3 regions of the Rothia sp. HC945 genome follow, and region 2 is predicted to be linked to each of the others. Evidence: predicted binding sites of a transcription regulator. Region 2 holds the regulator's gene; each other region holds the start of a gene.
The links. Region 2 encodes LexA, which represses DNA repair genes until DNA is damaged. Its sites were predicted from a motif close to TCGAACANNTGTTCGA; they were not measured.
Positions count from the first base shown of each region.

Region 1: a site for LexA is predicted at 1,800-1,815, ahead of uvrA (excinuclease ABC subunit UvrA). Genes of this name have one in related genera too.
Region 3: a site for LexA is predicted at 1,868-1,883, ahead of AB0Y14_RS08370 (shikimate dehydrogenase). Genes of this name have one in related genera too.

Region 1 covers NZ_JBFCSN010000001.1:502,369-505,620, forward strand. The annotation lists gene uvrA (excinuclease ABC subunit UvrA) at 1-1,734, opposite strand, end outside; gene AB0Y14_RS02140 (MBL fold metallo-hydrolase) at 1,913-2,581, shown strand; gene AB0Y14_RS02145 (formate--tetrahydrofolate ligase) at 2,676-3,252, opposite strand, start outside.
Region 2 covers NZ_JBFCSN010000002.1:28,357-31,608, reverse strand. The annotation lists gene AB0Y14_RS08735 (ATP-dependent DNA helicase) at 1-920, shown strand, start outside; gene lexA (transcriptional repressor LexA) at 1,007-1,747, opposite strand; gene AB0Y14_RS08725 (LysM peptidoglycan-binding domain-containing protein) at 2,074-2,463, shown strand; gene AB0Y14_RS08720 (histidinol-phosphate transaminase) at 2,490-3,252, shown strand, end outside.
Region 3 covers NZ_JBFCSN010000001.1:1,884,006-1,887,257, reverse strand. The annotation lists gene AB0Y14_RS08380 (hypothetical protein) at 1-448, opposite strand, end outside; gene AB0Y14_RS08375 (type I restriction endonuclease) at 564-1,673, shown strand; gene AB0Y14_RS08370 (shikimate dehydrogenase) at 1,947-2,831, shown strand; gene AB0Y14_RS08365 (bifunctional sugar phosphate isomerase/epimerase/4-hydroxyphenylpyruvate dioxygenase family protein) at 2,828-3,252, shown strand, end outside.

The sequences.
Region 1 (3,252 bases), on a different contig from region 2:
CACGATCCAGTCCGATTCCTTGATGGTGTCCTCATCGTGCTCGACGACGATCAGGGTATTGCCCAGGTCCCGGAGTTTGCTCAGGGTTTCGATCAGGCGACGGTTGTCCCGCTGGTGGAGGCCGATCGAGGGTTCGTCGAGGACATAGAGAACACCCACGAGTCCAGAACCGATCTGGGTCGCCAAACGAATGCGCTGCGCCTCGCCGCCGGACAACGTGGCTGCCGCGCGCTCCAGATTCAGGTAGTCGAGCCCGACGTCGAGAAGAAACTGAAGGCGCGCATTGATTTCTTTCAGAACCTGGTCGGCGATCTTCGACTCGCGCTCAGAAAGTTCCAGACCGGCCATGAATTTTTGGGTATCCGTCATCGACATTGCCGTGACCTCGGCAATCGATGCCCCGCCCACGGTGACCGCGAGCATGGTCGGATTCAGGCGGGCACCGTCACAAGCGGGGCAGGCAACCTGACGCATGTACTGTTCATACCGGTCCTTCGCCCAGTCGGACTCGGTCTCCTCATGCTTCCTCTTGATATAGGCGTAGACGCCCTCGAACCCGGAGGTGTATCGGCGTTCGCGGCCGAACCTGTTGCGGTACGAAACCTCGACCTTGAAATCTTTGCCGTTGAGGATCGCTTGACGGGCCTTGCTGCTCAGGTTCTCCCATGGGGTGTTGAGGTCGAAGCCCACCTCTTTTCCGAGACCCGCCAGAAGGCGCAGCCAGTATTCGGTGGTGGACTTGCCCTGTGACCAGGGAGCGATGGCCCCTTCGCCCAAAGTTTTTTCCGGATCGGGAATGACCAGGTCTTCATCGACCTCCAGACGAGACCCGATGCCGTCGCACTCCGGGCACGCACCGAAAGGGCTGTTGAAAGAAAAGGCCCGCGGTTCGATCTCCGTGGTTTCGATCGGGTGCTCGTTGGGGCAGGCCAGGTTTTCGCTGAATGTGCGCTGGCCTGCGTCCGAATCGTCGTCGACAAAATCGACCACGACCCTGCCGTCAGCAAGTCCGAGCGCCGTCTCGATGGAATCCGTCAGCCGCTGGTGAATCGAGTCCTTGATGACCAGACGATCGACCACCACGGAAATGGAGTGCTTGTACTGCTTCTTGAGCTTGGGCGCCTCCGCAAGCTGGATCTGCTCACCGTCAACCACGGCACGGGAATATCCCTGTTGGGTCAGTGACGCGAACAGGTCGGCGAACTCGCCCTTTCGGGAACGCACCATCGGGGCCAGAACCTGCAAGCGAGTCCGCTCGGGAGAGGACATGAGCTGGTCGACGATGGCCTGCGGAGTCTGCTTCTCGATGGGCTCCCCACAGATGGGACAGTGGGGGTGTCCGATCCGCGCCCACAACAGGCGCATGTAATCGTAGATTTCGGTAATAGTGCCGACCGTGGACCGCGGATTCTTCGACGTGGACTTCTGATCGATCGACACTGCCGGCGAGAGACCCTCGATGAAGTCCACGTCCGGCTTGTCGACCTGGCCCAGGAACATGCGCGCATAGGCGGACAGCGATTCGACGTACCGGCGTTGTCCCTCGGCGAAGATCGTGTCGAAGGCCAGAGAGGACTTTCCCGATCCGGAGAGCCCTGTGAACACGATCATCGCATTGCGCGGAATATCCAGGTCAACATTCCTGAGATTGTTCTCCCGTGCGCCCTTGACCAGAATTCTGGTGAGATCCTGCGGCATACCGGGTTCGTGTCCCTCAACGTGCTGAATGGTCATGACCTGCCTGTCTGCGTGGTTGCTCCGGACCGGGAGGTCGTGCGACTGGCGCAAACACTCCCCATTCGAAGATTTATTCTAACGAATCTGCGCCGCGTGGTGGAGAAATCGGCCCAGGGTGAACGTTACGCGCGCGTGGGTTGCGCGCGAGCGGGACGGAAGACCTACACTCGAAGGCATGATGGCAATCGCTACCGAAAAGATGGACCTGGGTGAGGTCACCATCCGTTATATCAGCGTCTCCGACATGGACAACAACGTCTACTTGGTGACGTGCAAGCAGACCGGCACCCAGCTGTTGATCGATGCGGCGGACGACCCCGACTCGATTTCACGACTCGTGGCCGCAGGAGCCCACGACGTCGACGCCCAGTGCGCCTGTTGCGGAAACGTTCAGCTGATCGTGACTACCCACTCGCATTGGGACCATGTGCGAGCGCTCCCCGAGATCAAGTCCCGTTCGGAGGCACTCACCGCGTGCGGCGATGCCGATGAGTCCGACATCGACGTGCCCATGGACATCACCTTCGAGGATGGCGACACTGCCGATTTGGAAGGTTTCTCCTTGGACGTGATCGGCCTGGCCGGTCACACACCCGGATCCATCGCCCTCGCTTACACCCCGGAGGAGGGCCCGACCTACATTTTCACGGGCGATTCCCTGTTCCCGGGCGGCGTGGGCAAGACTGGCTCCCCGGAGGCTTTCGAGTCCCTCTTGCACGATGTGACCACGAAGATTTTTGACGTCTACGACGACGACACTGTCATCCTTCCCGGACACGGCAAGTCCACCACTCTGGGTGCCGAGCGGCCCCATCTGGATGAGTGGGCCCAGCGAGGCTGGTAGTACTTGCGCGCTGTCGGAGGGTTCTCTGCCCCGGAAAGCCGGTTTGCCGGTTTTCCGGGGCAGATTCTTTCGCGTGGTCGGCCTCCGGTTGAGGTCAGAAGAGACCCTGGATTGTTCCTGAGTCGTCGAATCCTATGCGTTCGGCGGCGGGATGGCGCGACAGCCCGGGCATGGTCCTGATTGTTCCGCAGAGGGCGTACACGTACCCGGCACCGGCCGCGAGGCGAACCTCTCGCACGGGAAGTCGCCACCCTGTCTGGGCGCCTTTCAGCCCGGGGTCCGAGGACAGTGAAAGATGCGTCTTGGCGATCACGACCGGCAACCGTCCGAACCCCAGGCGTTCGTAGCGTTCGAGTTGCTGAGCGGCCGCTGGGCTGAGATCCACTCCGTCTGCCCCGTACACCTCGGTCGCGACCTTCTCGATTTTGGTGGTCAGGGGATCGTTGAGGCCGTAGGTGAACCTGAGGTGCCCTGGCTGGTCACAGGCTCGCACCACGGCGTCCGCGAGGTCGGTCGCGCCGGCCCCTCCCTGGGACACTCCCCTGTGCACCGCGAATTCAGCACCCTCTTCTGCGGCGATGGTTCGGATTGCCTCATGCTCGGATTCGTGATCCGTGGGGAATGCGTTGATGGCCACGACCGGAGATACGCCGAAGGAGCGGACGATGTCG
Region 2 (3,252 bases):
GGACGCTCGGCGCCGACGGCAAGTACGAGGTCGTGTGGATCAGCCGAGTTGGGGGCTGGGAGCCGGGACGCGGCTACGTTGCGGCGGCCGATACCGACCCGGCCACCATTCACGTGGCGCCGTTGTCGGTGGCTTCGAGGCTTCGGGAGGGCTTGTTCCAGGACCGTACGGTCGTCCTGACTTCGGCGACCCTCTCCATCGGTCACTCCTTCGACTCGGCGGCCGGATCGCTCGGTCTCAGAGGCGAGAAGGCGCCCGCGTGGGAGGGCCTCGATGTGGGCTCACCGTTCGACTATCCCAAGCAGGGAATGCTGTATCTCGCCTCGGACCTGCCGAAACCGGCGCGGGGAGTTTCTGAGGAACAGCTCGAGCGGGTGCTCCAACTGGTCGAGGCCTCGGGCGGAGGGACCTTGGGGCTGTTCTCGTCCAAGCGAGGGGCCGAGCAGGCGGCCGAGTACGTGAGGAACAATTCTGACCTGGAGGTCCTCGTCCAGGGCGAATCCTCCTTGCGCGGGCTGGTCAAGGAATTCACGGAAGACGCCGATACCTGCCTGTTTGGGACCATGAGCTTGTGGCAGGGGGTCGATGTTCCGGGAGCGTCGTGTCGCCTGGTGATCATCGACCGGATTCCGTTTCCGCGTCCCGACGACCCGCTTTCCTCCGCACGGGCCAGGGCAGTGAGCCAGACCGGAGGGAATGGATTCATGGCTGTCTCGGCCTATCACGCGGCCATCAGGCTGGCCCAGGGGACCGGTCGGCTGATCCGTTCGCAAGAAGACCGCGGCGTCGTCGCCGTCCTGGATTCCAGACTCGCCACCGCACGCTACGGCGGGTTCCTGCGCAGCGCATTGCCCCCGTTGTGGACCACTGACAAGTTGCCGACGGTCACCGCGGCCCTGCGGAGGCTCGCCGCCGGTTGATTCCGGCCCGGTGCACGCTGACCGCGCGATGCGTACGCGCGCCGGGCCCCGCGCCCGGGACCGAGTGAAGCTGGCCGGGGCCGGACTCACATCGAGCGCAGGACCGAAACGACCTTGCCCATGATCGTCGCGTGGTCTCCGAGAATCGGCTCGTACTGTCGGTTCTGAGGCAGCAGCCAGGTGTGCCCGTCCCGTTGCCGGAAGGTCTTGACCGTGGCCTCGTCGTCCAACAGCGCCGCGACGATGTCGCCGTTCTCCGCGTCGCTCTGCTGACGGACCACAACCCAGTCGCCGTCGCAGATCGCGGCCTCGACCATCGAGTCTCCTCGGACCTCGAGCATGAAGAGCTGGCCCTGGCCGACCAATTGACGGGGGAGGGCGACGACGTCGTCCACGTGCTGCTCAGCTGTGATGGGAACACCCGCGGCGATTCGGCCGACCAGCGGCACCTGGGCGGTTGCCCCATCCGGTTGGCTCTCCGGGAAGAGCGGCACGACCTTGTCGTTCGATTTTTCTCTTGATGGTTCCGCCACGGCCGGTTCCTGGGCCGTGGCGGCCGGGAACCGAGGACCCTCTTCACCCACGGGTGTTTCGCAAAGCACCTCGATGGCTCGCGGTCGTTTCGGATCGCGACGGATGAAGCCAAGGGCTTCCAACCGCGAGAGCTGATGGGTCACGCTCGACAGGCTGGACAGCCCGACCAGGTCGCCGATCTCTCGCATGGACGGCGGATAGCCGTGCGTCTCGACGGACGATGCAATCGCTTCGAGAATTCTGCGCTGTCGCGGGGTGAGCGGCTTGGCCTGGTGAGGAAGCTGGGTGGCCACCGGTTCGTCCTTCCCTGGAGGTGCTTAAGTTGTCAGTCGCCCCGTGTGTACTGGAACTACGGCCCAGGCGACCACGATCATCGTGCCGTCGCCCGTTCGGATGCGGTTGCTGAAAGTCGCACCGAAGGAGTCCTCCCCAGAGGGAATGCGATCCGGCCGGTACAACCGATTTGCGTTACCCCTCAGGCTAGGCCAGAGGAAGTGGCAAATCAAACAAGTGTTCTATTTTTCTCGACAGTGTTCGAAGACTTTGGTAGAACAGACGTACGAACTCGAACATCTGTTCGAACTCTCATCACTCACGCCGAATACGAAGGGATCTTCGCATGAGCACGTTTACTCAGACCAAGGGCCGTGACGCGGAATGGATCCGTCACGTAGGAGCCGCTCGTGCCCGAACCTCACACATGTCGCTGACTCGACGAGGCCGTTTCGTGTTCTTCGGGTTGCCGGTCCTGTCCGCCGTCGTTGTCCTCGCGGTGGCTCTCATGATGTTCCTCGTGCCGGGCACCGCGCAGGCGGGTACGGAGAATGCCGCCTCGACCACGCAATCCGTCGTCGTCGGCAGCGGGGACACCCTGTGGGACATCGCTCGGGACGTGGATTCCAGCGCGGATGTTCGAGTGACCATGGACAAGATCAACGATCTGAACGATCTGGGCAGCGGACAGGTTACCCCCGGACAGCGTCTTATTGTCCCGATAATTTCGGAGTAAGGTTCGGCGGTCCTTAGCATGGTGGGGTGACTGACTCATTGGACGCGTTGAACAACCTGCCCCTCCGGGACGACCTTCGAGGTCGGTCCCCTTACGGCGCCCCCATGCTCGAGGTGCCGTACGCGTTGAACGTCAACGAGAACACGCATCCTATGCCGGCCGAGGTTGTGGAGGCGGTGACCGAAGGAGTGCGAGAAGCGGCTCGTTCGCTCAATCGTTACCCGGACCGTGATTTCACGGAGCTCCGTTCCGAGCTGGCCGCTTTTGTGGGACACGGCCTCGACCAGAACAACCTGTGGGCGGCCAATGGGTCGAACGAAATTCTCCAGCAGATCCTGCAAGTTTTCGGCGGTCCGGGTCGCCGGCTCTTGAGTTTCGTCCCAACGTATTCGATGTATCCGCTCTTGGCTTCGGGGACCAATACGGAATTTGTGGCGGGGGACAGGGCCGAGGATTTCTCGCTGTCGCCCGAATCCGCGGCCCGTCAAGTTGCCGACCAAAAGCCTGCCATCACCGTCCTCTGCTCCCCCAACAATCCGACCGGCACGGCTCTCGACCCCGAGGTCGTCGAGGCCGTGTACGACGCCGCGACATCCTTCGATGGCATCGTCGTGGTCGATGAAGCCTACGCCGAGTTCGCCAGGGACCCTGATCGGACGGCGCTCAGGTTGTTGCCGGGGCGCGAACGACTCATCGTCACCCGAACCATGAGCAAGGCGTTCGCTCTGGCAGGCGCCAGGATCGGCTACTTTACGGCGGCTCCCGCCGTGGTGGATGCGATCAAGCTGG
Region 3 (3,252 bases), on a different contig from region 2:
GTGACACTATCAACCCGAGACCTAAACCAAGGCCGACGACGGTGAAGAGCGATCCCTTCCAGGTCCAAAATGGATGATGCTCGAACGGCTCTTCTGCCGACGGTGGTAGAACCGCGATGATGAACATGCCAGTGCAGAAAGCCCACAACGCCAAAATGAAAACCACCGTCTTGTTGACGTCGGCCCGATCCGTCGCGAGGACGATCACGGCTGCATCGGTCACGGATTCACCCCGTTTGCCGCGCACGATCACGCAGTTCGCGGAGGCCTCCGGGGCGACGTCGTACGCCTCGCAGAACTCGGCGGTATCCGCCAGAGTCTCGCTGATCGCAGCCACGCGGGCTCCGGGCACGGCCCCGGCCCGGGCGGCGTCGGCCACCGGCTGCGCCACGAGCTCCTGAGCGTCCAGGAGCGGGGTCCAGTTCAAGGTTCCTTCGGGAGTTGCCATGCGGCCAGTCTACGAAGCGGCCCGGTCGGTATATGTAACTTATGTCACTTTGGTTTACACTAAGTCTCACCTCACCGCAGATCCCGCTGCGCCCGAACCTCCTGGAGGACCCACGATGCCGTTCGAGGACAATCTGAAAGAGCTCGCCACCAAGCTCCGTGCCCAACAGGGCTCAATAAAATCCGAAGAAGCGACCAAAAATGCTTTCATCATGCCCTTTATCTCTCAGGTCCTGGGCTACGACATCTTCAACCCCTTGGAAGTCGTCCCCGAATACACCGCGGACCACGGAACCAAGAAGGGCGAAAAGGTCGATTACGCGATCATGAATGACGCCGAGGTAAAGATTCTCATCGAGTGCAAACAGCTTGAAGAGCCCCTGAACCTCAACCACGCCTCGCAGCTTTTCCGGTATTTTTCCGTGACGAACGCGCGCATCGGGATTCTGACCAACGGACGGATTTTCAATTTCTACAGCGACCTGGACTCGCCCAACATCATGGACCGACAGCCATTCCTTGTTCTGGATTTGCTGAACATCGACGAGAGCATGTTGCCTGCGCTGAGAAAAATCACCAAGGAGGATTTCAATCTCGATTCGGTGTTGAACTCGGCAGAGGAACTCAAATACGTCGGAGCGCTGAAGCGGGAACTGGCAACGGAGTTCCGCGACCCGAGCCCAGAGCTTGTCAGGATGCTCATGGGGAGGGTCTCCGAACGCCGCGGCACCGTGGACAACCTGAAGATGTTTGCGGGGCTGGTCTCCAAGGCGAGCAAACAATTCCTCAAAGAAAGAGTCAATGAGCGACTGTCCGTTGCGCTCAAGGACAGCGAGGCTCCGGAGCCCCACGACCCCGTCGATGCCGGATCATCAACCTCGGAGGAATCGACAAAACCAGAAGGCGATTTGGGCAAGCCAGGCGTCGTCACCACGGAGGAGGAGCTCGCCGGCTACCAGATCGTCAAAGCTATAGCGTGCAGCGAGGTGAAACCGCAAAGGATCACGCAACGAGACAGCAAGTCGTACTTCGCGATCCTGCTCGATGACAACAACCGCCGGACCGTGGCCCGCCTCCACTTCAATGGCAAATCGAAGAAATACTTGGGTCTTTTCGACGAGAACAAGACGGAAACCCGTGTATTGCTTGAGAACATCGAGGACATCTACGCGCATGCCGAACGGATCCGGGACACCGTCAGACGTCTTGCTTCAACTGACGCATGAGTTTTCGGTGAGGCCTCTCGGGGCGGCCTCGAGGTGGCAGTCTTGTGCAGAGTCCGCGGCGAGGTGGCACTCCCGTGCAGTTTTCGACCCGAAAACGTCCCAAAACTGCCACCTCGCCGGAATGAACGCACAAAACCGCCACCTCGCGGCCAGAGAGCGAGAGGTCGCCACCCACCCCTCAACCTGTGCGCCATTCGAACGTCCATGCGCCATACGACCCGTGGACTGGGTACCGTGAAGATGGTACGTCGTGGCCGGAAGGATCGGAGCGTTATGAGCCTAGTGGGCGAATCATATGTAGTCGGACTGATCGGCAGCGGAATCACCGCGACGCTCAGTGCCCCGATGCACGAGGAGGCGGCGGATCGTCTGGGCCTGCGGTACATCTACCGCCCCATCGATCTGGACACCATTGCCGACGGCGTCGACCGCGCCCCGCAGCTCATGAAGACCGCCCTCGAACTGGGTTTCAACGCCTTCAACATCACGTTCCCCTGCAAACAGTCCATCATTGAGCACCTGGACGAACTCGCCCCCGATGCCGAGCGTCTCGGCGCGGTCAACACCGTGGTTCGGGAGAACGGGCGTCTCATCGGGCACAACACGGACTTCTCGGGATTCGCCCACGCGTTCGATCAGGGCCTGCCCGGAGCGAGCCTCGACGACGTCGTCCAGCTCGGCACGGGCGGTGCCGGTTCGGCCACGGCCTATGCTCTGCTCCCCCGCGGCGTCGGCCACCTGTCCCTGTACGACCTCGACCGCTCCCGCGCCGAGGCCAAGGCCCGCGAGCTGTCGGCCCAGTTCCCCGGGGCGACCGTGGACGCTCTCGCTCCCGAGACCCTTCCCGACGCCGTGAGGGCGGCGGACGGCCTGGTCAACGCGACGCCCATCGGAATGCACCACCACCCCGGAGCTCCGCTGGATCTTGATCTTTTGCGGCCCGAACTGTGGGTCGCCGACGTCATCTACCTCCCGCAGGAAACCGCCCTCATTCGGCGGGCGCGGGACCTCGGATGCAGGGTCCTTCCGGGCGGCTACATGGCCGTGGGCCAGGCCGTCGACGCCTTCGAACTCATCACCGGGATCCGCCCCGACGACGCATCCATGCGAACCCACTTCGAACGACTCATCGCCGCCCAACAAGGAGAATCGCTGTGAGAACGTCGATCGCCACCGTCTGCCTCTCCGGATCCCTGCGCCAGAAGATGCGAGCGGCATCAGCCGCCGGGTTCGACGGCATCGAGGTCTTCGAGCAGGACCTCGTCGTCGCGCCCGAGACGCCGGAGCAGATTCGCGGCTACGCCGCCGAGCTCGGACTCACCCTCGACCTGTACCAACCGTTCCGGGATGCCGAGGGGACCGAGGAGCAGGTGTTCCAGGACACGCTCCGCCGGGTCGAGGAGAAGTTCCGCCTCATGAATCGCCTGGGGATGGACCTCATGCTCATCCCCTCCAACGCCGGGACCGCCACCGTGGACGACGACGCCGTCGTCGCCTCCCAGCTGGCACGCATGGCCGACCTCGCCGCAAACTACGGGATCCGTCTCGCCTACGAGGCTTTGGCGTGGGGCAGATTCGT